DNA from 2 places in the Micromonospora sp. IBSANI012 genome. Region 2 is predicted to be linked to the other one. Evidence: riboswitches for the same ligand, from Rfam matches in the RefSeq annotation. Region 2 holds a riboswitch; the other holds the start of a gene.
The links. A riboswitch is a leader RNA that binds a small molecule or an ion and turns the genes downstream of it on or off. The one in region 2 is predicted to bind ZMP and ZTP.
Positions count from the first base shown of each region.

Region 1 (13,595 bases), 590 kb from region 2:
CGGGACGCCCTGGCGGCGATCATGGTGACGTACCCGTCGACGCACGGCGTGTACGAGACGGGCATCGCGTCGCTGTGCGCGAAGGTGCACGACGCCGGCGGCCAGGTGTACGTCGACGGGGCGAACCTCAACGCCCTGGTCGGGTTCGCCAAGCCCGGCAAGTTCGGCGCGGACGTGTCGCACCTGAACCTGCACAAGACGTTCTGCATCCCGCACGGCGGCGGTGGACCCGGGGTGGGTCCGGTGGCGGTGCGGGCGCACCTGGCGCCGTTCCTGCCCGGCGACCCGCTGGGCGCGCACACCGAGGGTCGGCCGGCGATCTCGGCGGCCCGGTACGGCTCGGCGGGGATCCTGCCCATCCCGTGGGCGTACCTGCGGATGATGGGCGCCGAGGGGCTGACCCGGGCGACCGGGGTGGCGGTGCTGGCGGCGAACTACGTGGCGGCGCGGCTGCGCAACCACTTCCCGGTGCTGTACGCCGGCAACAAGGGCCTGGTGGCGCACGAGTGCATCCTGGACCTGCGGCCGCTGACGAAGGCGACCGGGGTGAGCGTGGACGACGTGGCCAAGCGGCTGATCGACTACGGCTTCCACGCGCCGACGATGTCGTTCCCGGTGGCGGGGACGCTGATGGTGGAGCCGACCGAGAGCGAGGACCTGGCCGAGCTGGACCGGTTCTGCGACGCGATGATCGCCATCCGCGCGGAGATCGACAAGGTGGGCGCCGGGGAGTGGCCGGCGGGGGACAACCCGCTCGCCAACGCCCCGCACACCGCGTCGATGGTCGCCGGGGACTCGTGGTCGCACCCGTATCCGCGGTCGGTGGGGGCGTACCCGGCCGGGGTGGACCGGGCGGGCAAGTACTGGCCGCCGGTGCGGCGGATCGACGGGGCGTACGGCGACCGGAACCTGGTCTGCTCGTGCCCGTCGCCGGAGGCCTTCGAGGAGTGACCCGTACGCTGCGCCGGGGCGGACGTGGTGCCGCCCCGGCCGGTGGGTCCTGGGGAGGGCGGTCCCGGGCCGGGGGACTAGCCTGGTGCCGTTGACCTGCTCCTGTGACGGAGCGTGGTCGACTCAGGCGACGAGAGCGTGGCGGGCGGGCCCGCGGTGCGGGGCGATGGTGCTGCCGTCGGGGAGCAGTTCGCCGGTGTCCTCGAAGACGATGACACCGTTGCAGAGCAGGCTCCAGCCCTGCTCACGGAAGCAGGCGATGACGCGGGCGGCTTCGCGGTCGGTCGCCTCGGCGGAGGGGCAGGTGGGTTGGTGCTGGCACATCGGGTTCTCCGGACTGTGGGGGCACTGTGTCATGGTTCACATGACCAGTGACGCACAGTACCAAGGTCGAGTGCGCGGAATCGAGCAGGCATCCGTCATGTTCACCCGAAATCCACTGAACGGATGAGGAAGAATGGGCCGACCGGTGTGGAAACGCTCCCACGACCGCTGATCGACGTACCCGGCGCGCCGCCGTCGTGCCGCGGCCTGCTCGTCGAGCGCGCCCGCTACGAGTGGCGCCCCGCCGACGGCGGCGACCCGGCCACGCTGGCCGAGCAGTTCCTCGCCGCGCACGGGCTCGACCTGACCGACCTGGCCCGGCCCGCCACCCATAAGCCGACCGGCGTCTGCGGCGCCGCCCTGTACGTCTCCGCCGCCGCCGGCGCCCGCATGATCGGCGCCGCAGCCGGCGCGGCCACCCCGGCGCCGGCCCTGCCGGATCTCGCCGTCGTCGTTTACGGTCACCACCCGTCCCCGACCGCCCCGGCGCGCGCCGCCCGGCCCGGCTGGTGGCTGGGCGACTGGCGGGAGAGCTGGACCCCCCGGCAGCACGCCGACGCCGTCACCGCGGTCCGCAACGCCATCGCCCGCGGCGACGTCTACCAGGTCAACGTCGTCGGGCACGCCGCCGCCCGCTACCTCGGCGACCCGCGACCGGCGCTGTCCCGGCTCGGCGCGCTGCCCGGCGCCCGCTACGGCGGCACCCTGCACGGCGCCGGCTGGGCGATCGGCTGCGCCTCCCCGGAGACCCTGGTCGAGGTGACCGACGGCCGGCTGATCACCCGACCGATCAAGGGCACCCGCCCGGCCACCGCCGCCGGACGCCGCGAACTGCTCGCCTCGGCCAAGGAACGCGCCGAACACGTGATGATCGTCGACCTGGAACGCAACGACCTGGCCCGGGTCGCGCGCACCGGGTCGGTGCGGGTGGACGAGCTGTTCGCGGTGCGCCGCTGGTGCGACCTGTGGCAGGCCGAGTCGACCGTGTCCGCGGCGGTGGCCGACGGGCTGGGCCTGGCCGACCTGCTGCGCGCGACCTGCCCCGGCGGGTCGGTCACCGGCGCGCCGAAGTTCGCCGCCCTGGCCGAGATCGCCGCCCTGGAGCCCGTCGGGCGCGGCGCCAGCATGGGGGCGCTGGGCTGGGTCGGCCCGGGCCGCCTCGACCTGGGCCTGACCATCCGCACCGTGGCCGCCGACGCCGACCGGCTGCACGTCTGGGCCGGCGGGGGCATCACCTGGGACAGCGACCCGGACGCCGAGGTCGCCGAGGCGGCGGCCAAGGCCGCCCCGGTACGCGCCCTGCTCGCCACCGGCTGAGCCTGCCTGCGCCGTGCGCCGGCCCGCCCCAGCGACATGTGCGGCGGGCCGGCGGCGAGGTCCCTCCCACAGGCGCCATGGAGATGTCCCCGGCGCCGGGTGGCCCGTCCTAAGTCCGGGGCGGGATCGCTCGCGGCGGGCGCCGCCTCCCCACCGGCCCAGTGTCCGGTGCCAGGGCGGGTCGGACTGCTCCGTTTCGGTCACGCGACGCTCACCTGCTCAGGTTCCGGTAGCGGCGCACGGCCAGCGGCGCGCAGACGACGATCAGCAGCAGCGGCCAGGCGACCGCCAGGGCGACGGCGTGCTGCGCGGCGAAGGACTCGCCGCCCCAGCCGGGGTTGCCGAACAGCTCCCGGCAGGCCGCCGCGGTGGCCGACAGCGGGTTCCACCGGGCGACGGCGGCCAGCCAGCCGGGCATGGTGTCCGGGGCGACGAAGACGTTGGAGGCGAAGCCCAGCGGCCAGACCAGGATCTGCAGTACCGCCACCGACTCCGGTGCGCGCAGCAGCAGCGCCAGGTGGATGCCGAGGACGATCATCGCGGCGCGCAGCAGCAGCAGGAGCCCGACGGCGGCGAGGGCCCGGCCGACGCCGAGGTGCCACTGCCAGCCGACCAGCGCGCCACAGCCGAGCATGACGGCCAGCGCGACGACGGCGTGCAGCAGGTCGGCGACGGCCCGCCCGGTGACCACCGCGGAGCGGGCCATCGGCAGGGAGCGGAACCGGTCGGTGACGCCGCGGGCGGCGTCGGTGGCCACCGCCGTGTAGGTGGCCTCCACCCCGAAGAGCATGGTCATGGCGAACATGCCGGGCAGCAGGAACTCCTTGTAGTCGCCGCCGCCGGGCACCACCATCGCCCCGCCGAGCAGGTAGCCGAACATCAGCACCAGCAGCACCGGGAAGAGCAGGGCGACGATCACCGGGCCGGGTTGCCGCGCCCAGTGGGCCAGGGCCCGCCCGGTCAGGGTGGCCGCGTCGGTGAGCGCCCAGCGGGCCCGGCGCAGCGCCAGGGTCGGCGTGCTCACGCGCTCACCCCCTCGGTGTCGGCGGTGAGGTGCAGGAACACCTCGTCGAGGGTGGGTCGGCGCACGGCCACGTCGGCGGCCTCCAGCCGCCCGTCGGCCAGTGCGCGCAGCACCGCGGCGAGGGTGGTCACCCGGTCGGTGGTGGTGACGCTGACCCGCAGCTCGTCCGGGGCGACGCGGGGCGCGGTGGCGGCGGCCGCGCCGATGACCTCGGCGGCGCGGGCCAGGTCGCCGGGGTGGTGCAGCACCACGTCGACCCGGTCGCCGCCGAGGGCGGACTTGAGTTCGTCGGGGCTGCCGGCGGCGATGACCCGGCCGTGGTCGACGACCCTGATCGTGTCGGCCAACTGGTCGGCCTCCTCCAGGTACTGGGTGGTGAGCAGGACGGTGGTGCCGGCGGCGACGAGCGCGCGGACGGCGTCGCGGACGTCGCCGCGGGCGCGCGGGTCGAGGCCGGTGGTGGGTTCGTCCAGGAACAGCACGGGCGGGTCGAGGATCAGCGCGGCGGCCAGGTCCAGCCGGCGGCGCATCCCCCCGGAGTACGCCCCGACCGGCTTGTCGCCGGCGTCGGTGAGGCCGAAGCGGGCCAGCAGTTCGTCGGCGCGGGCGCGGGCCCGGGCGGGGGAGAGGTGGTGCAGCCGGCCGAAGAGCACCAGGTTCTGTCGGCCGCCGAGCACCTCGTCGACGGCGGTCTGCTGGCCGACCAGGCCGATGTGGGCGCGGACGCGGTCGGGGTGCCGGCGCACGTCGTGGCCGGCGACCCGGGCGGTGCCGGCGTCGGCGCGCAGCAGGGTGGTCAGGATCCGCACGAGGGTGGTCTTGCCGGCGCCGTTGGGTCCGAGGACCGCGCAGACCGTGCCGCCGGCCACGGTCAGGTCGACCCCGGCGAGGGCCTCGGTGTCGCCGTAGCGCTTGCGGAGTCCTTCGGCCTCGATGACCGGTTCGTCGCGTCGCATGGGCACGCCCCTCTCCCCGTTACCGTGCGCCGTACCGTACACCATACGGTACGAGGGTCGGTAGGGTGGCGGCATGAGCGTCGAGTACAGCGGCACCGGGGATCCCGCGCGCAGCCTCGCCCTGCTCTGGCGCACCAGCGAGAAGGCCAGCCGCCGGGGCGGCGACCTGAGCGTGGACCGGATCGTGCGGGCCGCCATCGAGGTGGCCGACTCCGAGGGACTGGTGGCGCTGTCCATGCGCCGGGTCGCCGAGCGCCTGGGGGTGGGCACCATGTCGCTCTACACCCACGTGCCCGGCAAGGGCGAACTGCTCGACGTCATGCTCGACACCGTCTACGGCGAGACCGCCCGCCCCGCCGAGGTCCCCGGCGGCTGGCGCGGCCGGCTGGAGCAGATCGCCCGGGAGAACTGGGCGCTCTACCTGCGCCACCCCTGGCTGCTGCAGGTCGCCACCACCCGCCCACCCCTGGGCCCCAACGTCACCGCCAAGTACGAGTACGAACTGCGCGCGGTGGAGGGCATCGGCCTGACCGACCTGGAGATGGACGCCGTGGTCACCCTCGTCGACGGGTACGTGCACGGCGCGGTGCGCGGCGCGGTGGAGGCCGCCCAGGCGGCGCAGCGCACCGGCATGACCGACGAGCAGTGGTGGCGGGCGCACGCGCCTTACCTGGAGAAGGTGATGGACCCGCAGCGGTTCCCCACCGCCGCCCGGGTGGGCACCGCCGCCGGGCAGGAGTACCAGGCGGCCGGCGACCCCGTGCGGGCCTTCGAGTTCGGCCTGGCGCGCATCCTCGACGGCGTCGCCGTCCTGGTCGGCGAGCGCTGACCGGGGTGCGCCACCGCCGGCCGTGACGCACGGATAGCCTTTCCGGCATGACCGTACGCCCCATCAGGATCATCGGTGATCCCGTCCTGCGCACCGCCTGCGAGCCGGTGACCAGCTTCGACGCCGAGTTGCAGCACCTGGTCGACGACCTGATGGACACCCTGCTGGGCGCGCCCGGCCGGGCCGGCGTGGCCGCGCCGCAGATCGGGGTGGGCGCCCAGGTGTTCGTCTACGACGCCGACGGCCACCGCGGGCACATGATCAACCCGCGCATCGAGCTGTCCGACGAGACGCAGGACGACGACGAGGGCTGCCTGTCCATCCCCGGGCTGTACTTCCCGACCCGGCGGGCGATGCACGCCACCGTGCACGGCTTCGACCGGCACGGCGAACCGCTGACCATCTCCGGCAGCGGCTTCCTGGCCCGCGCGTTGCAGCACGAGACCGACCACCTGCGCGGCCGCCTCTATGTCGACACCCTGTCCGGCGACGTACGCCGCCGGGCGCTGCGGGAGATCCGCGCCGGCCGGTTCGACTCACCCAGCCGGCACCGCTGACGAGGCGGGGGCGGCCGACGGCCGCCCCCGCACCCGATCAGCCGCAGGTCACTTCGGCGGCGGAGCCACCAGGCAGATCGCCGTGGAGCTGTTGCCGAAGTTGTCCACGCCGGTGATCACCGCGTCGCCGCGCAGCGTCACCTTGTAGTCGACGTCGCCGGTGCCGTCCTTGACCCGGGACTGGGCACCCGGCGCCTGCACCAGCTTGATCTTGGTGCCGGCGGGGAACGGACCGAACTTCACCGTCGGGTCGGCGCTGTCACCGATGTAGACGTCCACCGCCGTGTCGACAATGTCGGTCGAGGTGAGCTGGTAGAACCCGTCCGGGTTGTACGAGCCGGGGATGTTGCCCCCGCTCGGGTTGTTCGTCGGCACGCACGCCGTGGCCGGCGCGGTGGTGTCGACCACCCGCATCGTCGCGGTGTCGCTGCCGGTGTTGCCGGCCGCGTCGGTGGCGGTGCAGGTCACCGTGGTGGCGCCGAGCGGGAAGGTGCTGCCCGACGGCGGCACGCACGTCGGCGTGAGCGGCCCGTCGACGTTGTCGGTCGCCGAGGCCGGGTAGGTGATGACCGCGCCGGCGGGGCTCGTCGCCTCGACGGTCCGGTCGTCCACGACCACCACCGGCGGGGTGACGTCGTTGACCGTGACGCTGATCTGCTCGACGAACGCCGGCCCACCGGAGAGCCCGTTGAGCAGGAAGTCCACCGTGCAGTGCAGGGTGGCGCCCTGCGGGGCGTTCCCGGCCACCGCGATGGTCTCGGCGAACGGCACGTTCGTGCCGCTCTGCTGGGTACGCGAGGCCGCGTCGAAGGTGACGGTCAGCCCCGGGTCGCAGGAGGTCACCGTCGGGGTGACGGTGACGTCGAGGTCCCGCAGCCCGCTGAGGATGGCGTCGGTGACGGTCTCGGGGGCGCTGCCGACCAGTTGGCCGCCGGTCGCGGCGACCACCGCGCTGGCCTGCCCGCTGACGTCCAGGCCACCACCGCCGCCGCTGACGCTGACCGCCAGCACCTTCGCCTCGTCGGCCTGCAGGGCCGCGGTGGCCTGCGCCAGGGTGTGCCCGGCGCTCGGGTCGTGGCTGGGGGCGTCGCCGACGAGCACCACGATCCGGCTGCTGCCGGAGCGGTAGGCGATCCCGCCGTCGGAGACCTGGAACAGCCCGTTCACCCACGCCTCGGGGGTGTCCCCGCCGCCGCCGGCGGACAGCCCGTTGACCGCGTTCTGCAGCGCCGTCGCGTCGTCGGTGAGGTTCTGCCGGACCCGGAACAGCTCCGCGCCGTCGCTCTCGTCCCGGTAGGAGGCCACCGCGAACTGCGCGCTCGGCTGCACCGACCGCACGTTGTTGATGACCTGCTGGAGGTTGGCCTGCACGTCACCGATGACGGTGCCCATGCTGCCGGTCGTGTCGACCAGCAGGACCACGTCCGGCTTCGGCGGGATCGGCGGGGTGGCGACCACCTTGGCGATGTCGATGCTCGTGCCCGGGTCGGCGTCCCGGTCCACGACGGCCGGGTCGACGCCCGGCGCCGCGAGCGCCGGCGCGCCCGCCACGGTCACCAGGGCCGCCACGGCGGCGGTGAGGACCGCCAACCGACTTCGACCCCGTACTGATGTCACTGCCATCTGTGCTCCTTCGGCTCCGCCGCGTCACGACGCGGCCTCTGCCAGGAGACGCTAGGGGTCCGAGGGGCACCCGCCCGTCCGACACATGCCCAGGTCAGGGTCGGGTTGTTGACCCTGCGTGGCGGCTGGACATGCTGTCTGTCACCGCAGTCAGCGTGTACTCGCCGAAGTCGGCGACCCGGCTGAAGCCGAGCCGTCGGTAGAGCCGCACGGCGGCGACGTTGTCAGCCTTGACGTTGAGGGTGACGTGGTCGACATGGGCGCGCAGCCGGCCGCACAGCGCGGCGACCACGGCGGCGGCCAGGCCCTGCCCGCGTACCCGGGGATGGGTGGTGACGTTGCCCAGCGCGGCCACCCGGTAGGTGGGCGACCAGACGTGCACCCCGGCCACCGCGACCAGCTCACCCGCCTGCCGGATCCCCACGTACTGGCCGGTGGCGAGCATCCGCGGATCGAACCAGTTGCCCGGGTACGCCACCGCGTAGAGGGCACGCAGGGCCGGCAGGTCGGCCTCACCGAGCACCTCACCCGCCGGGGTGACGGTGGCCAGCCGGGCCGGGTCGGTCAGCGCCATCCGCAGGTGCGCCCCGGCCGGGTCGAAGGCGAACCAGCCGCCCAGCACCTCCTCCAGGCCGGGGGACAGGTGCGCGTACAGGCGGGCGGGCAGCATCGGCGCCAGGTCGGCCAGCAGCGCCGCCAGCTCCCGCAGGCCGTCGGGCCCGGCGAAGGCGAGCAGCACCGGCGGGGTCACCCCGTGGTAGAGCAGCGCCACCTGGTCGCCACGACGAAACCACGACGTGTACGGCCAGAAGAAGTCGTCCAGGTCGCCCAGCTGGTAGGCGTGCAGCACCGGATTGCGGCGCAGCAGCGCGGCCAGGGCGGCGCGGTCGTGTTCGGCCCGTACCGGCATCGGTGGTCAGCAGCCACCCGACGACTCGGCGGGCAGGTTCTCGTGTGCCCACCGGGCCAGCGCGTCCAGGGCCGGCAGCAGCGCGGCGCCCCGCTCGGTGAGCTGGTAGCTCACCCCCAGCGGCGGCCCCTCCCGCACGGTGCGGTTGACCAGGCCCACCCGGGCCAGCTCGCCCAGCCGGTCGGACAACACCGACTCGCTGATCCCCGGCAGCGCCCGGCTCAGCTCGGCGAACCCGGCCGGTCCGTTGGCCAGGGTGCCCAGCAGTATTCCGTTCCACCGCTTGCCGAGGAACGCGAACACCCGGGCAAGACCCCCGTCACACGCGTGGGCGCCGCCGCCGACCTGGGGGCTGACCGTCATACCCCGAGGATACGGGAATCCCAGGCGGGGAAGGGGCTTCTAAAATACTAGCTGCTACCGTTGCAGCAGCACCTCACAGTTTCCGAGTGACAGAGGAAGCCCCGATGACCGACGTACTGCCCGCCGACCTGATCGCCCTGAGCCCCGAGGCCCAGGCCCAGCTGTTCACCGAGGCGCGCACCGCGAACACCTTCACGGACGAGCCGGTCGGCGACGACCAGCTGCGAGCCATCTTCGAGCTGGTCAAGTACCCGCCGACCGCGATGAACATCCAGCCGCTGCGGGTGCTGTTCGTCCGCCCGGGGGCCGGCCGCGAGCGGCTGCTCCCACACGTCGCCGAGGGCAATCGGGCCAAGACCGCCACCGCCCCGGTCGTCGCCGTCCTCGCCGCCGACACCGACTTCCACGAGCACCTGGACACGGTGTTCCCGATCCGCCCCGGCATGCGCGAGCACTTCGCCGGCGACCCGGCCGGCCGTGAGGGCATGGCCCGGTTCAACGCCGGCCTGCAGATCGGCTACTTCCTGCTCGGCGTCCGCGCCGCCGGCCTGGCCGCCGGCCCGATGGGCGGCTTCGACGCCGCCGGCGTCGACGCCGAGTTCTTCGCCGGCACCGGCTGGAAGTCCCTGCTGCTGGTCAACATCGGCCACCCCGGTCCGGACGCCTGGTTCCCCCGCCTGCCCCGCCTGGACTACAACGACGTGGTCCGGCACGCCTGAGCGCCACCGCGGGCGAGCCGGTCGGGTGACAAGACGCCAGCCCGGCACGCCTGAGCGCGCCATCGCCGGCCGGCCGGGCCACGACGCCCGGCCGGCCACGCCACGGCCGTGACGCTCAGCCCGCCCGCCACTGGTCGTAGCCGAGCTTCGCCACCAGCGCGAACACCACCACCAGCAGCACGATCCGCACGAACCCGGCGCCCCGGCGCAACGCCATCCGCGCGCCCACCGCCGCCCCGGCGACGTTGCACACCGCCATCGCCGCCCCCAGCAGCCACCACACGTGACCGGTGGCCGCGAACACCACCAGCGCCCCCAGGTTCGTGCCCGCGTTGACCACCTTCGCCATCGCCGAACCGTGCACGAAGTCCGCGCCCACCAGCGCCGTGAACGCCACCACCAGGAACGTGCCCGTACCCGGACCGATCAGACCGTCGTACAGGGCGATGCCCACCCCGGCCACCGCCACCGCCGCGACCACCCGCACCCGGGTCCGCCGCGCCGGCACCGCCACCACCCCCAACCGGGGACGGAACACCACGAACAACGCCACCGACACCAGCACCGCCAGCACCACCGGCCGGTACGCCCCCGCCGGCACCGCCCCCGCCAGCGCCGCCCCGACACCCGCGCAGCACACCGCCAGCCCCGCCGACGGCCCCGCCACCATCCAGTCGATCTTCGTACGCCGGGCGTACGTCACCGCCGCCGTCGACGTACCGAAGATCGCGGCCAGCTTGTTCGTGCCCAACGCCGTCGCCACCGGCACCCCCGGCGCGGCCACCAGCAGCGCCGGCAGCAGCAACAGACCACCACCACCGACCACCGCGTCGACCCAACCGGCCATCGCGGCCGCGGCGAGCAGGGTGGTCAGCGACAGGGGGTCCACGGCCGGCCATTCTGCCCACCCGCCCCGACCCGCCGCGCCACCCTGTGGCCGACCTCACCGGCCGGCGACCCCCTCACCGACCGCGCCGGCGACGCAGCCACAGCCCCACCGAGGCCACCGCCACGAACACCAGGACCGAACAGAGCAACGCCTTGACCATCGGGCAACTGTGCCACGGCGACGTAGGGTGCAGGAGTGCGCCTGGCGACGTTCAACCTGCTGCACGGCCGCTCCCTGACCGACGGCCTGGTCGACCCCGACCGGCTCACCGCCGCGGTGCAGACCCTCGACGTCGACATCCTCGCCCTGCAGGAGGTCGACCGGGACCAGTCCCGCAGCGGCAACCTCGACCTCACCGCCATCGCCGCCCGCGCCCTCGACGCCCCGGAACACCGCTTCGCCGCCGCCGTCGTCGGCACCCCCGGCGAACGGTTCCGCCCCCTGCGCCACGACGACGACGGCCACGGCGAACCCTGCTACGGCGTCGGCCTGGTCAGCCGACACCCCGTCCGCTCCTGGCAGGTCACCCGGCTGCGTCCCGCCCCGGTACGGTCCCCGATCTACGTTCCCGGCCCCGGCGGCGGCCTCATCCTGCTGCGCGACGAACCCCGCGTCGTGCTCGCCGCGATCCTCGACACCCCGCACGGGCCACTCACCGTCGCCGCCACCCACCTGTCGTTCGTCCCCGGCTGGAACGTCCACCAGCTGCGCCGCGTCGTACGCGCGCTGCGCACCCTGCCCGCCCCGCGGATCCTGCTCGGCGACCTCAACCTCCCCGCCGGCGCCGCCCGACTGCTCAGCGGCTGGCGGCCGCTGGGCCGCCGCCCCACCTACCCGGCCGCCGCGCCCCGCGTGCAACTCGACCACATCCTCGCCGACCGGCACGGCCTGGACCGGCTGCCCCCGGTCACCGCCGTCGACACACCGCTGTCGACGATCTCCGACCACCGGCCCCTCGTCGTCGACCTCGGCTGACCGGCGGCGACCCGACCCCGGCCCGGCCGCCGCCGCAGCCTCAGCCCTGCCCGACGGCCCGCTGCGCCGCCCGCACCGCGTTGCGGAACAACATCGCCACCGTCGTCGGACCCACCCCGCCGACCCGCGGCGTGATCGCCCCCGCCACCTCGGCGCACGACTCGTCCACGTCCGGCAGCAACCGCCGCCCCTCGTAACGCACCCCACCACCGACGACCACCGCGCCCGGGCGCACGTGCTCCGGCCGCACGATCCCCGGCACCCCCGCCGCCGCCACCAGGATCTCCGCCCGCCGCGTGTACCGCGGCCAGTCCGCCACCCCGGTGTGCACCACCGTCACCGCCGCGTTCGCCGTCGGCCGCTTCTGCGCCAACAGCATCGCCAACGGCCGCCCCAGCGTCGCCCCCCGACCCAGGATCACCACCTCGCGACCCGACACCGGCACCCCGTGGTACGCCAGCAACGCCTCGATCCCCGCCGGCGTACACGGCAACGGCCCCGGCAGCCCCAACGCCAACCGGCCCATGTTCACCGGGTGCATGCCGTCGACGTCCTTGTCCGGGTCGAGGACGTCCAACGCACGGTCGTAGTCCAGATGACCGGGGATCGGATGCTGCACCAGCACCCCGTGCACCCCCGCGTCGGCGTTGAAATCCGCCAGCACCCGGTGCAGATCCTGCTGAGAGGCCGACGCCGGCAGGTGCACGTGCGGCGACGCGAAACCCAACTCCGCCGCCTGACGCTGCTTGATCCGGATGTACCCGGCGCTCGCGTCGTCGTCACCCACCAGCACCGTCGCCAACGCCGGCGTCACCCCCGCCGCCCGCAACGCCGCCACCTGCTCGGCCACCTCGGTCAGGATCTTCTCCGCCACCGGCTTACCGGGCAGCAGCCGGGCCGTCGCAGTCGTCGGGGAAACGGAAACAGACATGGCTCACCTCGTCCGCGGAGGCCCAGGCGGTCGACCCCCGCGACGAGCTCCCCGATGGTTCACCCATCCCCGTGCCGCCAGTCGCGTCCACCCTCAGCCTGCCACACCGCCGGCCCGGATCGAATCCGCCACCGCCCACCACCCGGGCAGCCAGGCCAGCACCGCGTCCGCCCGCCGCCGCCGATCCACCGCCGACACCACCCCCAGATCCACCCGCGCCGCACCCACCCGCACGCCGGCGATCCTGTCAGGACAGGCACCCGCCCAGCGGCCACCCACCACAAGCCGTACAGTCTCGCCGTGATCGAGATCGACGCCCAGGTTGACCTGTCGCACCCCACCGACCGGGTCTGGCAGGCATTGACCAATCCGCAGCTGCTCAGCCGCTGGTTCACCGAGACCGAGACGGTCTCGCAGGCGCCGCGGCGGCTGCTGCTGCACACCGCGGGGCTGCCCGGCTTCGACGCCGCCGTCGACGTCGAGGTGACCGAGCAGCGGGCACCCGAGCTGCTCGTCCTGCAGTGCCAGGAAGGCGACCGGCGTACCCGGCTCACCTGCACCATCACCCGCACCGCCGACGGCTGCCGACTGTCCGTCGAGGAAACCATGGAACACGGCACCTGGCCCGCCGAGGACCGCGACCAGCGCGAGCGGTACTACCAGCAGACCCTGACCGGACGGCTCCCCGCCATCCTCGACTGGCTCGCCTTCCAGCAGGTCGACCTGCGCCGCGGCGAGGACCCGCCGACCGCCGAGCTGCCCGCCATCGCCCTGTCCGGCCGCGTACCCGCACCGGCCGACCGCCGACGCCGGCTGGCGATCGTCGCGGCGGTGACCGCCGCGACCCTCGCCACCGGCGCGGCCCTCTGGGCCCTGCTGCCCGACGACGCGGACCAGACCGCCGCACCGGCCCCGCTGCCCCCACCACCCACCGCCGGCGCCACCAGCGACAATGCCGCGCCCCGGACCACCCGCAGCTCCCGGCCCTCGTCCGCCGCCGCTCGCAGCACCCCGCGCCCCAGCCGAACCCCCACCGCCACCCCGTCGCGTACACCCACCTCCGCCGCCCCGAGCGCCGCCACCATGACCGCCCGCTACGCGACCACCGCCACCCGGATCCTCGGCTACACCGGCCAGGTGGTGCTCGACAACCCGGACGGCCCGGCGGCGAAGAGCTGGACCCTCGTCGTCACCCTGGCCGAGGGCGGCACCGTCACCAACGCCCAG
Region 1 is NZ_CP199933.1:3,250,252-3,263,846, reverse strand. It holds gene gcvP (aminomethyl-transferring glycine dehydrogenase) at 1-951, shown strand, start outside; gene ACTWM8_RS15025 (DUF5999 family protein) at 1,075-1,275, opposite strand; gene ACTWM8_RS15020 (chorismate-binding protein) at 1,399-2,592, shown strand; gene ACTWM8_RS15015 (ABC transporter permease) at 2,804-3,616, opposite strand; gene ACTWM8_RS15010 (ATP-binding cassette domain-containing protein) at 3,613-4,572, opposite strand; gene ACTWM8_RS15005 (TetR/AcrR family transcriptional regulator) at 4,646-5,401, shown strand; gene def (peptide deformylase) at 5,449-5,958, shown strand; gene ACTWM8_RS14995 (VWA domain-containing protein) at 6,007-7,581, opposite strand; gene ACTWM8_RS14990 (GNAT family N-acetyltransferase) at 7,676-8,491, opposite strand; gene ACTWM8_RS14985 (winged helix-turn-helix transcriptional regulator) at 8,498-8,854, opposite strand; gene ACTWM8_RS14980 (malonic semialdehyde reductase) at 8,959-9,573, shown strand; gene ACTWM8_RS14975 (sulfite exporter TauE/SafE family protein) at 9,689-10,420, opposite strand; gene ACTWM8_RS14970 (endonuclease/exonuclease/phosphatase family protein) at 10,658-11,437, shown strand; gene ACTWM8_RS14965 (bifunctional 5,10-methylenetetrahydrofolate dehydrogenase/5,10-methenyltetrahydrofolate cyclohydrolase) at 11,478-12,368, opposite strand; ZMP/ZTP riboswitch at 12,382-12,458, opposite strand; gene ACTWM8_RS14960 (hypothetical protein) at 12,462-12,602, opposite strand; gene ACTWM8_RS14955 (cellulose binding domain-containing protein) at 12,669-13,595, shown strand, end outside.
Region 1: it holds a riboswitch for ZMP and ZTP, as region 2 does, so the genes downstream of both, ACTWM8_RS14965 (bifunctional 5,10-methylenetetrahydrofolate dehydrogenase/5,10-methenyltetrahydrofolate cyclohydrolase) here and ACTWM8_RS17760 (glycine hydroxymethyltransferase) in region 2, are expected to answer to the same signal.

Region 2 (17,675 bases):
ACCGGGAGGGCATCGATCGCATCCGGGACATCCGCCAGCTCGACAGCCGGCACCACTTCACCCTGGTGTGCCGGGACTTCGCGCAGCTCGGCCAGTTCGTGCAGATCAACAACGCCCTGTTCCGGTCGTTGAAGGCGGCGACCCCGGGCAGCTACACCTTCATCCTGCCGGCGACCAAGGAGGTGCCGCGCCGGTTGCTGCACCCGAAGAAGAAGACCGTGGGGGTCCGCATCCCCGATCACGTCGTGACGCAGGCGTTGCTGGCCGAGCTGGGCGAGCCGCTGGTGTCGAGCACCCTGCTGATGCCCGGCGACACCGAACCGATGACGCAGGGCTGGGAGATCAAGGAGCGGCTCGACCACGTCGTCGACGCGGTGATCGACTCCGGCGAGTGCGGCACCCTGCCCACGACCGTGATCGACTTCTCGGAGGGCGAAGCGGAGATCCTCCGTCGCGGCGCCGGCGATCCGTCCCGCTTCGAGTAGGCCGTCGCAAACGGTGCCGGGCGCGCCCGGCGGTGGGTCAGGGCGTCTCGTCGTCCAACGACGGCAGCGGCAGCAGCACGGCGGTGCTGCCGGCGCCCCGCTCGGAGTGCGCGGGTGGCGGCCGGTCGCCGCCCGGTGCCCGGCTGTGCAGCCGGCCCGCCCCGGCCGGCCCGGCGCGGCGGGAGACCTCGCAGGTCACCTGATGGATCGGCGCGGGCGCGGTGCCGAACCGCCCCGGTCCCCAGCGCACCCAGATCGCGACGCGGCCGGCTGCCGCCTCGGCCGCCAGCTTGTCCCAGGTACGCCGCCGGTCCGTGTGGTCGACCTCGATGACCACGGGCGGCCCGTCCGGCCGGGCACACGCGACGTCGAGTACCGACTGCTGCCGGGACAGCGGCGGCGGTAGGGGCAGCACGCTCGGCGCCCGACGATAGACGCGCCAGCCCTGCTCACCCGCCCAGGCGACCACGGAATCGATGATCCGCGCCGTCACCGCGTCCGTGGTCAGGTCGACGAAGGTGAGCCGGGCGAGCGCGCGCCCGAGCGACGCCGCCAGCCGTTCGCCGTCCGCCACGCCGTCCATGGGCGCAGGGTAGCGGCTCACCGGGCCTCCGCCGTGACCGGCGGCCGCGGCCGGGCGTCCCCGCCAGCCGCGGACCGCCGCGACGGCCCGTGGTGCCGGCACCGCCAACCGCGTCGGGCCCGTCGTGCCGGCGCCATGACCGCGTCCACCGACAGGCTGCGGGAGCGGTCAGACGAGCAGCAGGATGCCCACCACGACGAGCGGAACGGAGACGAAGAGAGAGATGCCGATCCCGGTGAGCACCCGCCCACCGCCGGCGTCCTCCCGCTCCGGCGCCAGCCCGAACGTCGACCGGGCGTCCAGCATGCCGATCCGGCTCAGGGTGAGGTCGCCGGTGACCGCCAGCAGGAGACCGACCACCACCAGCGCGATGCCCAGCCGGTGGAGGAAGTCCCCACCGCTGACCGCCACCCAGATCCCCACCCCGACCGCGGCGACCGCCACCGCGATCACGATGAGCACCAGCGCCTCGCCCAGACCCTTGAGGACTGTCATCCGGCGTCACCCTCCCCGTCGTGGTCGACCGATTGACATCCTTCCCGGTCGATCGGCCCGCCGCTGCCCCGTAGGCGGCGGGCCGGTCGACAGCCGCCGTCAGGAGCGGTCCGGCAGCTGACGGTTGTCGGGCGGGGCGGCGCGGCCGGCCGACGGGGCGGCGGGAGCGGTGACCACGTCCGGCGCGACCGTGGCCGACGGCAGGGTGGCGCGGCCGGTGACGGGCAGGGTCAGCGTGCTGCGCCCGAGGTCCACCGAGACGGTGGCGTCCCGGTCGTCGGTCTCGGTGAAGCCCGGGTCGCTCTGGGCGAGGACGAGACCGAGCACGTGGCCGGCCGGCAGCACCGCGTCGTACGCGTTGAGCGGCAGGGTGACCGTGTACCAGCGGTCCGGGCGCAGCGGACTGGTGAACCGCAGGGACCGGTGGTGCGCCGCGTCGAGCCAGCCGCGGGTGAGGACGCCGTGATCGGTGACCGCGGTGATCTCGGCCGTGTCCCGGTAGCAGGCGTCGTCGGCCACGGTGGACTCCCCCCAGCACGACTCGGTGGCCAGCGTCCGGACCCCCTCCGAGCTGCGGTACTGGATCCGTTCCGCGGTGCCGTAGTCGACGAGTCGCGCACTCAGCGCGGTGGTCGGCCGGTCGACCTTGATCCGCAGGCGCACCGACGGCGTCCCGGAGATCCGCAGCGGCGCGGTCAGCGCGCCGGAGAGGAACACCAGCCGTCCGGCGCGGGCGGTCGTCGGCTCGGTGACCACCTGCGGCTCCGTCAGCGACTCGTCGGTGTACGCCCGCACCACGCCCGGCCGGGCGCCGGGACCGCCGAGCGTGCCGGTCGTGCCGTCGCCGGCGCCCAGGGCCACCGGGACGTTCCGGGTGCCCGGGGCCGGCCAGTCCCGCTGCTCGGTCCAGACCCCCGGGGCGGTCTCCAGGGTGGCCCGGGGCTCCCGCATGACGCCGCTGGGCAGGCCCTGCAGCCAGTAGTCGAACCAGCGGTGCAGGGTGGCGACCCACTCGGCCCGGCGGACGTCGAACGGATCCTCGTGCCCGGCCTGGTAGAGCCAGAGCTTGCGCGGCACCTGCCGGTCGGCGAGCGCGTCCCACCAGCGGGCGAACTGGCCGGTGGTGACGTTCAGGTCGTTGACGCCGTGCGCGACCAGCACGCTCGCCCGGACCTGCTCGACCGAGCGGCGGTAGTCCCGCTCCGCCCAGTACGCGTTGTAGTCGCCGGTGTCCTCCGCGCTGTCCGCGCGCAGCCGGGCGAGCACGGCGGCGCACGCTTCGGCGGGCCGGCCGTTGACCACCTGGTGCAGGTAGGCGGGATAGTCCGACGCCCGCAGCAGGCCCCGGTAACGCTGGTAGTCGTACCAGCTGGAGATCGCGGAGATCGGCACGATGGTCTCCAGGCCCCGGACGCCGGTGGCCGCCACGCCGTTGGCGACCGAGCCGTCCCACGACTTGCCGATCATGCCGACCCGGCCGGTGCTCCAGGTTGCGGTGACCGGCCGGCCGTCCAGGGTGAAGCCGCGGGCCCGGCCGTTCAGCCAGTCCACCACCGCCTTCGCCCCGGCCACTTCGGCCCGGCCGCCGACGTCCTCGCAGCCGGTGGCGCGGGCGGTGCCGCTGAGGTCGACCGTGGCGAAGGCGTACCCGCGGGGGACGAACCAGTTGTCGTAGAAGAGCGGGGCCTTGGCGATCACGCCGTTCGCGTCGTACGTCTTGCGTTCGCTCTCGTTGCCCCGGCCGCAGCAGTGGTAGTACGGCGAGGCGTCCATGATGACCGGCACCCGGACGCCGGCCTGCGCCGCCTCCCGGGGCCGGACGAGGTCGACCATGACCCGGTCCCGCACGCCGTCGCCGTCGGCGTCGGTCGGCGTCTCGACCTGGACGCTCTCCCGGACGGCGTAGGAGTAGGAGTAGACCGGCACGGTGTGGTCGCCGGCGAGGTGCGGCGGGGCGGCCGGCCGGGCGGGCGCGGCGTGGGTGGGGGCGGCGGGGGCGGCCGTGAGCAGCAGCGCCGTGAGGGTGGCGGCGGCCAGCGCCCGGCTTCGGGCAGGCGTCATCGTGGTCCTTCCGACGGGTACGGCAGGCCAGGCCATTCCATCCCATCGATATGGTTCCTGCCTAGTGTCTGGTGTCGATCCGGTCACCTTCGGCGACATCGGAGGGTTGACCATCGACATCCATCTTCGTAACGTTCGGCGGGACCGTCGACCCTCCCTCCACCGGCGAAGGGACCTCCGTGGCACGACGACGTACTCTCTCCCTGATCCTGGCCGCGACGCTGCTCTCCGGCGGCACCGTGGCCCTCTCCCCCACCGGCGCCGGCGCCTCACCGCCGCGTCCCGAGGACGAGTACCGGCCGGTGCGCGGGCCCTCCGCCCCCGCCGAGTACCGCTATCTCCAGAAGACCGTGCGCGGCGAGGCGCTGCCCCGGCACGCGTACGACACGGCGGCGAAGGCCGGGGCCCGGCTGCCCACGGTCGGCGGCCGGTGGACCTCGGTCGGACCGACGAACATCGGCGGCCGGATCACCTCGCTCGCGCTGGACCCGCACCGCCCCGACACCGTCTACGCGGCCGCGGCCAGCGGCGGGGTCTGGGTGAGCCGGGACGCCGGCAACCGCTTCGAGCCGGCCTGGCCGGACGGCTGGACCCAGGCGATGGGCGCGGTGGCGACCGGGCCGGACGGCACCCTGTACGCGGGCACCGGCGAGGTCAATCCGGGTGGTGGCAGCGTCACCTACGAGGGCACCGGCCTGTACGCCTCCCGCGACGGCGGCCGGAACTGGCAGTCGCTGGGCCTGCGTGACTCGGGCGCGATCGGCGCGATCACCGTCGACCCGGCCGACCCGAAGCGGATCTTCGTGGCCGCCGCCGGATCGCTCTACAACGGCGGCGGCGACCGGGGCGTCTACCGCTCCACCGACGGCGGTGTGACCTGGCAGCGGATCCTCGCCGGGGCCAACGAGTTCACCGGCGCGACCGAGGTGCTGATCGACCCGCGCGGCGCCGAACGGCTCTACGCCGTGCTCTGGGACCACCGCCGCACCCCGGACCTGCGCACCTACGGCGGTGTCGGCTCAGGGGTCTACCGCTCCGTCGACGGCGGAGCGACCTGGGCGCGCCTGGCGGGCGGGCTGCCGGCGGCCGGGCCGGAGGTGGGCCGGATCGGCCTGGGCCAGTCCGTCTCGGACCCGGACCGGCTCTACGCGATCGTCAACTCCACCGCCGGCCCGTTCGCCGGATTCTACGGCAGCAGCGACGGCGGGGACGCCTGGACGCGGCTGCCGGACACCCCGGAGCTGACGACCTCGCAGTCCACCTTCGGCTGGTGGTTCGGCAAGGTCTGGGTCGACCCGGACGAGCCGCAGCACGTGCACGTCGCGGGCGTGCCGCTGCTGACCACCAAGGACGGTGGGCGGACCTGGACGGCGGACAGCAGTTCCACCCACGTCGACCACCACGCGATGATCTGGGACCCGCGTCATCCGCAGCGGGTCTACCTCGGCAACGACGGTGGGACGTACCGCTCGGACGCCGACGGGGACGGCGGCTGGGTGAAGGCCACCCACGAGCCGTACACCCAGTTCTACAGCGTGGCGATCACGCCGCAGGACGTCAGCCGGATCTCCGGCGGCGCCCAGGACAACGGCTCGCTGCGCTCGTGGGGCGGCCCCGCCTTCAACGAGTACCTCGGCGGGGACGGCGAGGAGAACCTGATCAACCCGACCGACAAGGAGAACGTCTACGCCTGCTACCAGTACGGCAACTGCTTCTGGTCGACCGACGGCGGCGAGACGATGACGTACTTCGGTAACAAGGTCACCGCGGCCCGGCGCAACTGGTTCACCCCGGTGGTCTTCGACCCGCGCGACCCGACGGTGATGTACTACGGCGCCAACGTGCTCAACCGGTCGACCGACGGCGGCCGGACCTGGACGGCGATCAGCGGCGACCTGACCGGTGGACCGGGCCGCGACCCGATCTACACCAACTACGGCACCATCACCACGGTCGCCCCGGCCGGGGACGGTCGGACCGTCTACGTCGGCACCGACGACGGGCGGGTCTGGGTGACCCGGGACCTGGGCGCCTCCTGGCAGCTGCTGCTCTCCGGGCAACCGTGGGTCACCCGCGTCGTGGTCGACCCGCAGCGGGCCGACCGGGTGTACGTGACGCTGTCCGCGTACCGGTCGGGCTCCCACCGGCCGTACGTGCTCGGCTCGCTCGACGGGGGCCGGCACTTCCACGACCTCAGCGGCACCCTGCCCCAGGCACCGGTCAACGACCTGGCCATCGGCAAGGGGCTGACCCTCTACGTCGCCACCGACCAAGGGGTGTTCGTCAGCCCGACCGGCGGCGGGGTCTGGCTGCGCCAGGGCCGGGGCCTGCCGTTGGTCCCGGTCGACGACATCGAGTACGACGGCACCAGCCACCGCCTCGTGGCGGGGACCTTCGGCCGGGGCATCTACGCCGTCCAGGTCCCCTGAGTCTCGCGGCTGCCGGGGCCGGACGCGGCGAGCGGTCTGCGTCCGGCCCCGGCAGCGCCGGTGTCAGTGTCAGCGCCCTTCCTGCTGCAGCCGCGCCATGAGCATCTGCTTGGCCTGGTCACCCGCCTTGCGGTTGTTCTCCTGAATCTTGCGGAACCAGGTGGCCAGTTCCGAATCGCCCCGCTGCTCCGCGTCCGCGATGTAGGTGTCCATCCGGTAGATGTTGTCCAGCGACATCTGCAGAATGTGGATCAGGTCGTAGTTCTTGTCCTTCACCGGGCTGATCTGTTCCTTCACCATGGTCGCCACGGCGTACCTCCCCCTGTCTCGGCTTCCGAACGCGCCAGCGCTTACCCCGCCTCGATCCGTTCACGCCGGCAGCGCGCCGGGAGCTGCCCACCGGCCGGAACGGTTACCGGGCGGCCGGGTCGGGTACGGGGGGCCGCATGGCGGAACTGGCAGCCCTCTGGATCGTCCGACACGGCGAGAGCACCGCGAACGTCGCCGCGACGGCCGCGGAGACGTCCGGCGCCGAGCTGATCGACCTGACCCACCGGGACGCCGACGTGCCGCTGTCGGACACCGGCGAGGAGCAGGCCCGGGCCACCGCCCGCTGGCTCGCCGGCCTGCCGGCCGAACGCCGGCCCGACGTGGCGGTGGTCTCGCCGTACCTGCGGGCGGTGCGCACGGCCGAGCTGGCGCTGGCCGGCACCGGCATCCCGGCCAGCCGGGACGAGCGGCTGCGCGACCGGGAACTGGGCATCCTCGACGGCCTGACCGGGCACGGCGTGCAGCGCCGCTTCCCCGAGGAGGCCACCCGCCGCCGCCGGCTCGGCAAGTTCTACTACCGCCCACCGGGCGGCGAGTCCTGGACCGACCTGGCGCTGCGGCTGCGGGCGCTCCTGGGCGACCTGCGCCGCGACCACGAGGGACAGCGGGTGCTGCTGTTCGGCCACGACGCGCTGGTCTTCATGCTCCGCTACCTGGTGGACGGGTTGACCGAGGCGGAGCTGATGGCGCTCACCCGGGAGCACGTGATCGCCAACTGCTCGGTGACCGGCTGGTCGGCCGACCCCGAGGGCCGCCTCGTCCTGGACACCTTCAACGACGTGACGCACCTGCGCCGGCAGGGCGCCCGACCGACCAGGGAGGACGAGGTCCATGCCGAACCGGTCTGAGACGCGGGTGATCACCCCGGCGCTGCTGCGCGACTGGGCGCTGCCGGTGCCCACCGGCGGCAAGGAGCACCGGGGCACCGTGCTGGTGGTCGGAGGTTCCCGATCCACCCCCGGCGCGGTGCTGCTGGCCGGCGTGGCCGCCCTGCGCGCCGGCGCCGGGGTGCTCCAGCTGGCCGCCGCCGAGTCGACCGCCGCCGCGCTGAGCATCCAGGTGCCGGAGGCGCTGGTGATCGGCCTGCCCGAGACCGGGGACGGGGCGGTCGCCGGCGATCCGGGCGACCGGCTCGGCGAGCTGGTCGGGCAGGCCGACGTGGTGGCGGTCGGCCCCGGCCTCAACGACATCGACGAGACCCGGGCGCTGCTGCGCCTGGTCCTGGACGCCGCCGCGCCGGAGACGCCGCTGGTGCTGGACGCGTACGCGCTGGGCGCGCTCAGCTACCAGCCGGACCTGCTGGTCGGCGCGGGCCGGCCGGTGGTGCTCACCCCCAACGTGACCGAGGCGCGGCACCTGCTGGGCCGCGAGCCCGGCGAGGACCTGGACGCAGAGGCGCGCGAGCTGGCCCGCCGGTACGACGCGGTGGTCTCGCTCTACGGCCACATCGCCACCCCCGACGGCGAGTGCTGGCGGGAGGAGAGCGGCGACGCGGGCCTGGGCACCTCGGGCAGCGGCGACGTCCGCTCCGGGCTGCTGGCCGGGCTGCTGTCCCGGGGGGCGACGCCGGCGCAGGGCGCCTGCTGGGCCGCCTGGGCGCACGCGGTCAGCGGCCAGCGGCTGGTCCCCCGGTTCGGGCGGATCGGTTTCCTCGCCCGGGAGCTGCTGGACGAGATCCCGCACACCCTGGCCACCGTATGACGGTCAGCGACCGGCCGAACGGATGTGTGTAACGACACACCACCCTCCTACGCTGTTGGTTCGGAAGCGGGCATCCCGCCCTCTTCCCGCCGGCCGCTCCCCACCAGGGAGCGCAACCCGGCTGGAAACAGCCCCTGGGAGTCTGTGTGAAGAACCTTCGTCGCAAGACACTGGCTGCCGCGTCCGCCATGACCCTCGGTGTCGGCCTCGCCGTCGCCGGCGGGCTGGCCCCGGCCACGGCCGCCGGCCCGGACACCACGTTCCTGGTCCTGGCCCCGCAGGGCGCCACCACCGGGAAGGCGGCGGCCCGGGTGGCCGCGGCCAAGGGCACCGTGGTGGCCACGTACGACCAGATCGGCGTGCTCGTCGTCCGCTCGACCAACCCCGCCTTCGCCACCGACGTGGCGGGTGCGGGCGTCGAGTCGGTCGCGTCCACCGCCGGCCTGGGCACCGCGCTCGAAGACAGCGAGACCGTCGAGGTCTCCGCGGCCGAGGCGGCGAACATCACCGCCGACCCGACCAAGGAGCCCCTCTACGGTCAGCAGTGGGACATGCCGATGATCGACCTCCCGCAGGCCCACGCCGTCAACGCCGGCAACTCCGGCGTGGTGGTGGGCGTGCTGGACAGCGGCATCTCCAGCAGCCACCCCGACCTGGCCACCCAGATCGCCAAGGACAAGAGCACGTCCTGCATCGGCGGCACGGTGGACACGGCCGAGGCGGCCTGGAACCCGACCACCTCCGACCACGGCACCCACGTGGCCGGCACCATCGCCGCCGCCGTCAACGGCGTCGGCGTGGCGGGCATCGCGCCGGGCGTCAAGCTCGCCGCGGTGAAGGTGGTCAACGACGACGGCTACATCTTCCCGGAGGCCGCGGTCTGCGGGTTCATCTGGGCCGCCGAGCACGGGTTCCAGCTGACCAACAACAGCTACTACATCGACCCGTGGGAGCTGAACTGCCGCAACGACGCACGCCAGCGTCCGGTGTGGCAGGCGGTCCAGCGGGCCATCCGTTACTCCGCGAACAAGGGCGTGCTGAACGTGGCGTCCGCGGGTAACTCGAACTACGACCTCGCGCACAAGCTCAACGACTTCGGCAGCCCGAACAACGGGACGCCGGAGGAGCGCGAGAACCTCACCAACGCCTGCCTCGACCTGCCGGCCGAGGCGCCGGGCGTGGTGACCGTGTCGGCGGTCGGCCCGACCGGGCAGAAGAGCTACTACTCCTCGTACGGCCAGGGGGTCATCGACGTGACGGCGCCGGGTGGCGACACCCGTTACCGCACGCAGGGCGTCCGCTCCACGCTCACCGACGGCATTCTGTCGACCACCTTCAACACGGCGACGAAGACCAACGGTTGGGGCTACAAGCAGGGCACCTCGATGTCCGGCCCGCACGCCACCGGCGTGGCGGCGCTGGCGGCGTCGGCGCACCCGGGCATGAGCGCGGGCCAGCTCGCCTCGTTCCTGGAGCGCACCGCCGTGGCGCAGTCCTGCCCGGACGGCGTCTACAACCCGGTTCCGCTGATCTCGACCGGCCCGCACGCCTACGACGCGACCTGCTCCGGCGGCGAGCGCAACGGCTTCTACGGCGCCGGCATGGTCAACGCGTACAACGTGGTGAAGTAGCAGTAAGCACGACCAGTGGTGGGGCCCGGCGGAACACGCCGGGCCCCATCCGTTTTCGCAGCTCACCCTCGGGGTACCGGGGCAGACGTCAGTCGAACCAAGGAGGTCTGCCGGTGTCCACCGATGCCATCGTCCTGCTCAAAGAGGACCACAAGGAGATGCGCCGCCTCTTCAAGGAGTTCCAGAAGGCCGAGGAGGGCCCGGCCAGCAAGCGCCAGCAGCTGGTGAACCAGATCCTCGAAGCCCTGACGGTGCACACCTACCTGGAGAACGAGGTGATGTACCCGGAGGTCCGCAAGCTCCTGCCCGACCTGGAGGACGACATCCTCGAGTCGTACGAGGAGCACCACGTGGCCGACCTGCTCTGCGCGGAGCTGGCCGCGATGGACGCCTCCGACGAGCGCTTCGTCGCCAAGACCACGGTGCTGATCGAGAACGTCGAGCACCACATGGAGGAAGAGGAGCAGGAGTGGTTCCCGAAGGTGCGCGAGGCTCTCGGCCGCAACCAGCTCCAGGAGATCGGTGAGCGGATGATCGCGATGCGCAAGGACGCGCCGCGTACCCCCACCGCCCCCAAGGCGATCAAGAAGGCCGTCGACGCGGTGACCGCCTGAGCGCTTCCCGCACGGGGCCCGGCCGTCGGCCGGGCCCCGGCGCGCGTCACCAGGCGGTCGGCGGCACCCCGTCCGGCGCCGGCAGGATCTGCCGCACCCGCCCCGGGGGTACGCCCCGACGCCGCCACTCCCGGGGATAGCCCACCGAGACCTCCTCGAAGCGGACCCCGTCGTGCCAGGTGGTCCGGGGAATGTGCAGATGCCCGTAGACCACGGCGGCGGCGTCGAAGCGGCGGTGCCAGTCGGCAGTGGCCTCGGTGCCGCACCACTGGGCGAAGATCGGGTAGCGCAGCACCCGGGTCGGTTCCCGTACCAGCGGCCAGTGGTTGACCAGCACGGTCGGCAGGGCCGGATCCCGCTCGGCGAGGCGGCGGGCGGTCTCGGCGACCCGGGCCGCGCACCACTCGTGGCGGCTCGGGTACGGGTCGGGGTGCAGCAGGAACTCGTCGGTGCAGACGATTCCCGTCCGGTACGCCTCGGCCAGGGCGGCCTCGCGGGTGTCGAAGCCCTCCGGCCGCCAGCTGTAGTCGTAGAGCAGGAACAGCGGCGCCACCAGCACCGGCCCGCCCGGCCCCCGCCACACCGGGTACGGGTCCTCCGGGGTGAGCACGCCCAGCTCCCGACACCGTCGCACCAGATGCTGGTAGCGGGCCACGCCCCGCAGGGTGACCGGGTCGCCCTGCGGGGTCCACAGCTCGTGGTTGCCGGGCGCCCACACCACCGTGTCGAACCGCTCGGCCAGCAGACCCAGCGCCCACTCGACGTCGGCGGCGGTGTCGCCCACGTCCCCGGCGACGATCAGCCAGTCCCGGGGCGAGGCCGGGCGCAACGCCTCGACCAGCGCCCGGTTCTCCGCGTACCCGACGTGCAGGTCGCTGATGGCGACCAGGCTGCCGCCGGCGTCCTCGGATGGCATCCGCCGATCGTACGCAGAGCGCGCCGCGGGCGTGGGGGCCGCGCGGCGGCGGCGCGTCAGTCCGCCGAGCCCGGGCCCGGCCGCCGCCGCCCGCCCAACCACCCCCGTCCGGCGAGGTCGGGCGGGCCCCGCCACGGCGACCCGGTAGGATCGGCGCGGGCCGTGACTGGCGCGTGGGGATGGAGCACCATCGGGAAGCGGTCCCGTCATGAGGACGCACGCCGAGCGCCTGGGCCTTCCGCACGTCTGTAGGAGGTCGCATGTCGCTGAACGCCGAATCCACCGCATTCCGCAGCGCGCTCGAGGTGATCCGCGCCGTCGAGCCCCGGGTGGCCGACGCCATCGGCGCCGAGCTGGCCGACCAGCGCGAGTCGCTCAAGCTCATCGCCAGCGAGAACTACGCCTCCCCGGCCACCCTGCTGGCCATGGGCAACTGGTTCAGCGACAAGTACGCCGAGGGCACCGTCGGCCGCCGCTTCTACGCCGGCTGCCAGAACGTGGACACCGTCGAGGCGCTCGCCGCCGAGCACGCCCGGGAGCTGTTCGGCGCCGCGCACGCGTACGTGCAGCCGCACTCCGGCATCGACGCCAACCTGGTGGCGTTCTGGGCGATCCTGGCCGACCGGGTGGAATCGCCGGCGTTGAAGAAGGCCCAGGTACGCCAGGTCAACGACCTCACCGAGACGGACTGGTTCGCGCTGCGCCGGGAGCTGGGCAACCAGCGGATGCTCGGCATGTCGCTGGACGCGGGCGGCCACCTCACCCACGGCTTCCGGCCGAACATCTCCGGCAAGATGTTCGACCAGCGCAGCTACGGCACCGACCCGGCCACCGGCCTGATCGACTACGACCGGGTGGCCGAGGCGGCCCGGGAGTTCAAGCCGCTGATCCTGGTCGCCGGCTACTCGGCGTACCCGCGGAAGGTGAACTTCCGGATCATGCGGGAGATCGCCGACTCGGTCGGCGCCACCTTCATGGTCGACATGGCGCACTTCGCCGGCCTGGTCGCGGGCAAGGTCTTCACCGGCGACTTCGACCCGGTGCCGCACGCGCACATCGTCACCACCACCACCCACAAGTCGCTGCGCGGCCCGCGCGGCGGCATGGTGCTCTGCGGCCCGGAGCTGGCCGACCAGGTGGACCGGGGCTGCCCGATGGTGCTCGGCGGTCCGCTGCCGCACGTGATGGGGGCCAAGGCCGTCGCCCTGGCCGAGGCCCGCCGCCCCGACTTCGCCGACTACGCCCAGCGCATCGTCGACAACGCCCAGGCGCTCGCCGAGGGTCTGCTGCGCCGGGGTACGAAGCTGGTCACCGGCGGCACCGACAACCACCTGGTGCTGCTCGACGTCTCCGGCTACGGCCTGACCGGCCGGCAGGCCGAGCAGGCGCTGCTGGACTCCGGCATCGTCACCAACCGCAACGCGGTCCCGCAGGACCCGAACGGCGCCTGGTACACCTCGGGCATCCGGATCGGCACCCCGGCGCTGACCACCCGGGGCCTCGGCGTCGCCGAGATGGACGCCACGGCCGAGCTGATCCACACCGTGCTCAGCCAGACGCAGGCCGGCAGCAACCCCGACGGCACCCCGTCGAAGGCGAAGTACGTCCTCGACCCGGCGCTGGCCGACAAGATCAGCAAGCAGGCCAGCGAGCTGCTCACCGGCTTCCCCCTCTACCCCGCCGTCGACCTGGGCTGACCCCCACCCGCACCCCCGACGCCCCGCCCGGCCCCGCCCGGCGGGGCGTCGCCGTCCCTCCCCCCTTTCCGGCCCGCCCCGGCCCGGTGATCAAGAAGTTTGGGTCATGGGAATGCGCTCTCCCCGACGCAAAGCTCTTGATCACCGAGGGCGCCCGGCGGGGTGGGCGCGGGCCGGGCCGGGTCAGGGGGTGGGGTGGGCGCGGTTGCGGAGGGCGCGGAGGCGGTGCAGGACGTCGGTGCCGCCCCGGCCGAAGTGGTCGTGCAGGGCGCGGTACTCGGCGTACAACTCGTCGTAGGCGGCGGCGCGGGCCGGGTCCGGGTGGAACGTCTCGCGGTGCGGCGCACCCATCGCCTCCGACGCGGTCGACACGTCCGGGTACGCCCCGCCGGCCACCGCCGCGTGGATGGCCGCGCCCAGCGCCGCCGGCTGCGCCGCGTCCAGCACGTGCAGCGGCCGGCCGAGCACGTCGGCGTAGATCCGCAGCAGCAGCCGGTTGGCGGTGAGGCCACCGGCGGCGGTCAGCTCGCGCACCGGCACCCCGGCGGCGGTGAACGCCTCGACCACGGTCCGCGCCCCGAACGCGGTCGCCTCCAGCAGCGCCCGCCAGATCTCCTCCGGCCGGGTGGCCAGGGTCAGCCCGACCAGCACCCCGCTCAGCTCGTGGTCCATCAGCACCGAGCGGTTGCCGCTGTGCCAGTCCAGCGCGAGCAGCCCGTGCCCGCCGACCGGCTGCTCGGCCGCGAGCGAGTCCAGCAGCTCGTACGGGCTGACGCCCCGCCGCCGCACCTGTTCGGCGTACGACGCGGGCAGCGCCCGGTCGACGTACCAGGCGAAGATGTCGCCCACCCCGCTCTGCCCGGCCTCGTACCCCCAACTGCCGGCGCTCACCCCGCCGTCGACCACCCCGCAGACGCCGGGCACCTCGTGACAGTCGTCCGCGTTCATGATCAGGCAGGTGGAGGTGCCCAGCACCGCCAGCATCCGCCCGGGCGCGACGCAGCGGGCGGCCGCGGCGGTGACGTGGGCGTCGATGGCGCCGACCGCCACCGGCGTTCCCTCCGGCAGGCCGGTCCAGCCGGCCGCCTCGGCGGTGAGCGTCCCCGCCCGGGCGCCCAGCGCGGCCAGCGGCCCGTCGACCTTGGCCAGCAGCCCGGGCAGCGCCGGGTGCAGCGCGGCGAGGAACTGCGGGGACGGCTCGCGGTCGTCCTGGCGCAGCCCCTTGAAGCCGGCGGCGGAGACGTTGCGGGTCTCGCGCCCGCAGAGCCGCCACACGATCCAGTCGGCGGCCTCGATCCAGCGTTCCGCGGCGTCGAAGATTTCCGGGTCGGCCTCCAGCAGCTCCAGCGCCTTGGCCAGCTGCCACTCGGCCGAGACCCGGCCGCCGTAGCGACCCAGCCAGGTCTCGCCGCGTTCCCGGGCGACGGCGTTGATCCGGTCGGCCTGGGGTTGGGCGGCGTGGTGCTTCCACAGCTTGGGCCAGGCGTGCGGCCGGTCCCGCAGCCCGGGCAGCGTGCAGAGCGGGGTGCCGTCGGCGAGCGTCGGCAGCACCGTGCAGGAGGTGGCGTCCACGCCGACGCCGACCACGTCGCGCGGGTCGACCCCGGCGGCGGCCAGCGCGGCGGGCACCGCGACCCGCAGCACCGCCAGGTGATCGGTCGGGTCCTGCAGGGCCCAGTCCGGGGGCAGCGGCGGGCCCTCGGGCAGCCGGTCGGTGAGCACCCCGTGCCGGTACGGGTGCACCGCGCTGCCCAGCTCGGCGCCGTCCTCGACGGCGACCACCACCGCCCGGCCGGAGAGCGTGCCGAAGTCCACGCCGACGGCGTACCGCTTGCTCACCGCTGCCCCTCCCCCGGCGGATGCTCCCGCCTCCGGGGGCCACGCTAGCAACGAGGCCCGATCAGGCGAGCGGGCGCTTCAGGTGGTAGCGGTGCACCTCGGTGCTGCCCTGCACGTTGTTCACGTCCTCGACGGCGGAGACCAGTTCCCAGCCCTCCCGGCCGGCCCGGTTGAGGTGCGCGATCGCCGTGTCGCCGTACGCCGTGATGTCGGTGCGCGACCCGTCCGGGGCGTACCAGACGAACGAGACGTGGAAATTGCGTCCCTGCCCCTGGTAGCGGCGGACCAGCAGGGCGTACTCCCAAGCGACCATGGGTCCATTATGGTGGCCCGCGCCGGTCGTCGGAACAGCGGCCGGCCGCTGCTCCCGGAACGGTCAGCCCACGGCCGGGGATGCGGCGACGGCGGACCGGTCGGCCGCCAGGTCCGCCCGGGTGGGCGGGTCCGCGCCCCGTCGGCCGCAGGTCCAGGCGGCGACCCGAGCCGCCTCCCGGAGCACGGCCGCGACGATGTCGGGACGGACGGCGCGCAGTGCCGACCGCCGCGTCGCACCGAGCAGGTCCCGTTCCGCCAGCGCCGCCAGCAGCCCCGCCGTGAACGCGTCGCCCGCCCCGACGGTGTCCACCACGGCGACCGGCAGCGCGTCCACCCGCACCGCACACCGGCGGGTGGCGGCCCACGCCCCGCCGTCGCCCTGGGTGACCACCACCAGGGAGGGACCCGCCTCCAGCCAGTCATGTCCCACCCGCTCGTGCCGGCGGCCGGGACAGAGCCAGGCCAGGTCCTCCAGACTCACCTTCACGATGTCGCTCGCCGCCACCAGCTCCTCGACCCGCCGCCGCGCCGTGACCTGGTCGCCCATCAGCGATGGCCGGCAGTTCGGGTCGTAGCTGATCATGGTGGTGGCGCGCCGGTTCCGCACCAGCGCCAGTACGTCGTCGGCGCCCGGCTGCAGCACGGCGGCGAGGGAGCCGGTATGCAGGCAGACGCTCGGGGTGCCCGCGCCGGTGAGCACCCCGTCCGGAAAGGACCGCCACGTGATGTCGAAGTCGTAGCCGGCCTGTCCGTCCAGGCCCACCCGGGTCCGGGCCACGCTGGTGCGTGGCAGGTCGGACACCGACGCGGGGTCCAGCCGTACGCCGCTGCCGCTCAAGTGCTCACGCAGCGTCCGCCCGTGGGCGTCGTCACCGAGCTGGGTCAGCAGGGTGGTGGGCTGACCCAGCCGCGCGAGCGCGACGGCGACGTTCGCCGGGCTTCCCCCGGGACGTGCCACCACGTCCCGGGTCGCGTGCTCGATCAGGTCCACCAGAGCCTCGCCCACTACCGTGATCACGATGTTCCTTTCCTCCCGGGGCGCCGTCGGATTCCGTTCCCGTCTGCCACCGGCTCAGCCGGCCGCCCGCCCCGGGGTCTCCTCGAGGGTGGTCGCCCCGGTCATGATCGCTACCGCCTCCGGCATCGTGTGCGACCTCGGGGTGACCACCCCGGCGCAGCGGCCCAGCCGCTGGATGTGGATGCGGTCGGCGACCTCGAACACGTGCGGCATGTTGTGGCTGATGAGGATCACCGGCAGGCCCCGCGAGCGGACCTCCTCGATCATCCTCAGCACCTGGTTGGACTCCTTGACGCCCAGCGCGGCGGTCGGCTCGTCCAGCACGATCACCTTGCTGCCGAAGGCCGCCGCCCGCGCCACCGCCACCGCCTGCCGCTGGCCGCCGGAGAGGGTCTCCACCGCCTGTGCCACGTTCTGCAGCGTGCCGATCCCGAGGTCGGCGAGGGCCTGCGTGGCCTCGCGCCGCATGCCCTTCTGGTCGAGCATCCGGAACACCGCACCGAGCACCCCGCGCCGGCGCTTCTCCCGGCCCAGGAAGAGGTTGCTCGCGATGTCCAGCGCCGGCGCCACGGCCAACGTCTGGTAGACGGTCTCGATACCGGCGTCACGAGCGTCCTGCGGCCGCTTGAACTGCGCCGGCCTGCCCTCCAGGAACAGGTGTCCGGCATCGGGGGTCAGCGCGCCGGTCAGGCATTTGATCAGCGTCGACTTGCCGGCGCCGTTGTCGCCGATGACGGCGAGCACCTCACCCGGGTACAGGTCGAGGTCCACTCCATCGAGCCCGACGACCTTGCCGAACGTCTTGACCAGGCCGCGGGCCGAGAGCACCGGGGAGCGCTGGTCGCTGTCGGGGGCGTCCGGCCGGCTGGCGGGAACGTGCGTGGTGGCGGTCATGACCTCACCTTCCTGATCCACTGGTCGACGGCCACGGCGAGGATCACCAGCAGACCGACGGCGAGCACGCGGTACTGGTCGTCGACGCCGGCGAGGGAGAGGCCGCTGCGGAAGAAACCGACGATCAGCGCGCCGAGCAGGGTGCCCAGCACCGCACCCCGGCCGCCGAAGAGACTGGTGCCGCCGATGACCACGGCCGTGATGCTCTCCAGGTTGGCGTCGGTGATGGCGTTCGGGCTGGCCGCGCCGGCGCGTCCGATCAGGATCCAGGCGGTGACGCCGTAGATGGCGCCGGCGACGACGTACACGCTCAGCAGGACCCGGTCGACCCGGATGCCGGCGAGCCGGGCGGCCTCCTTGTCGTCACCCACGGCGTAGACGTGCCGGCCCCAGGCGGTCTTGGCCAGGGCGAAGCCCACCGCGAGGTAGAGGATGACGACCGCGACCACGCCGAAGGTGATCCGGAACCGGCCCAGCGGGAAGGATTCACCGGTCCAGCTGAGCACCGCCGGGAGGTCGGTGGCCTGGACGCTCTGGCCGCCGGAGTAGAGCAGCCCGATGGCGGTGAATACGCTGAGCGTGCCGAGCGTGACGATGAACGGCGGTAGCTTCAGCCGGGTCACCAGCGCCCCGTTGAGGGCTCCGGCGGCGGCGCCGACCGCCACGG
Region 2 is NZ_CP199933.1:3,837,048-3,854,722, forward strand. It holds gene ACTWM8_RS17705 (L-threonylcarbamoyladenylate synthase) at 1-485, shown strand, start outside; gene ACTWM8_RS17710 (hypothetical protein) at 523-1,068, opposite strand; gene ACTWM8_RS17715 (hypothetical protein) at 1,237-1,563, opposite strand; gene ACTWM8_RS17720 (Xaa-Pro dipeptidyl-peptidase) at 1,663-3,624, opposite strand; gene ACTWM8_RS17725 (glycosyl hydrolase) at 3,804-6,053, shown strand; gene ACTWM8_RS17730 (hypothetical protein) at 6,123-6,353, opposite strand; gene ACTWM8_RS17735 (histidine phosphatase family protein) at 6,500-7,231, shown strand; gene ACTWM8_RS17740 (NAD(P)H-hydrate dehydratase) at 7,215-8,084, shown strand; gene ACTWM8_RS17745 (S8 family peptidase) at 8,231-9,715, shown strand; gene ACTWM8_RS17750 (hemerythrin domain-containing protein) at 9,829-10,329, shown strand; gene ACTWM8_RS17755 (metallophosphoesterase family protein) at 10,376-11,245, opposite strand; ZMP/ZTP riboswitch at 11,398-11,487, shown strand; gene ACTWM8_RS17760 (glycine hydroxymethyltransferase) at 11,506-12,942, shown strand; gene araB (ribulokinase) at 13,126-14,781, opposite strand; gene ACTWM8_RS17770 (hypothetical protein) at 14,843-15,094, opposite strand; gene ACTWM8_RS17775 (carbohydrate kinase family protein) at 15,158-16,114, opposite strand; gene ACTWM8_RS17780 (ATP-binding cassette domain-containing protein) at 16,169-17,008, opposite strand; gene ACTWM8_RS17785 (ABC transporter permease) at 17,005-17,675, opposite strand, start outside.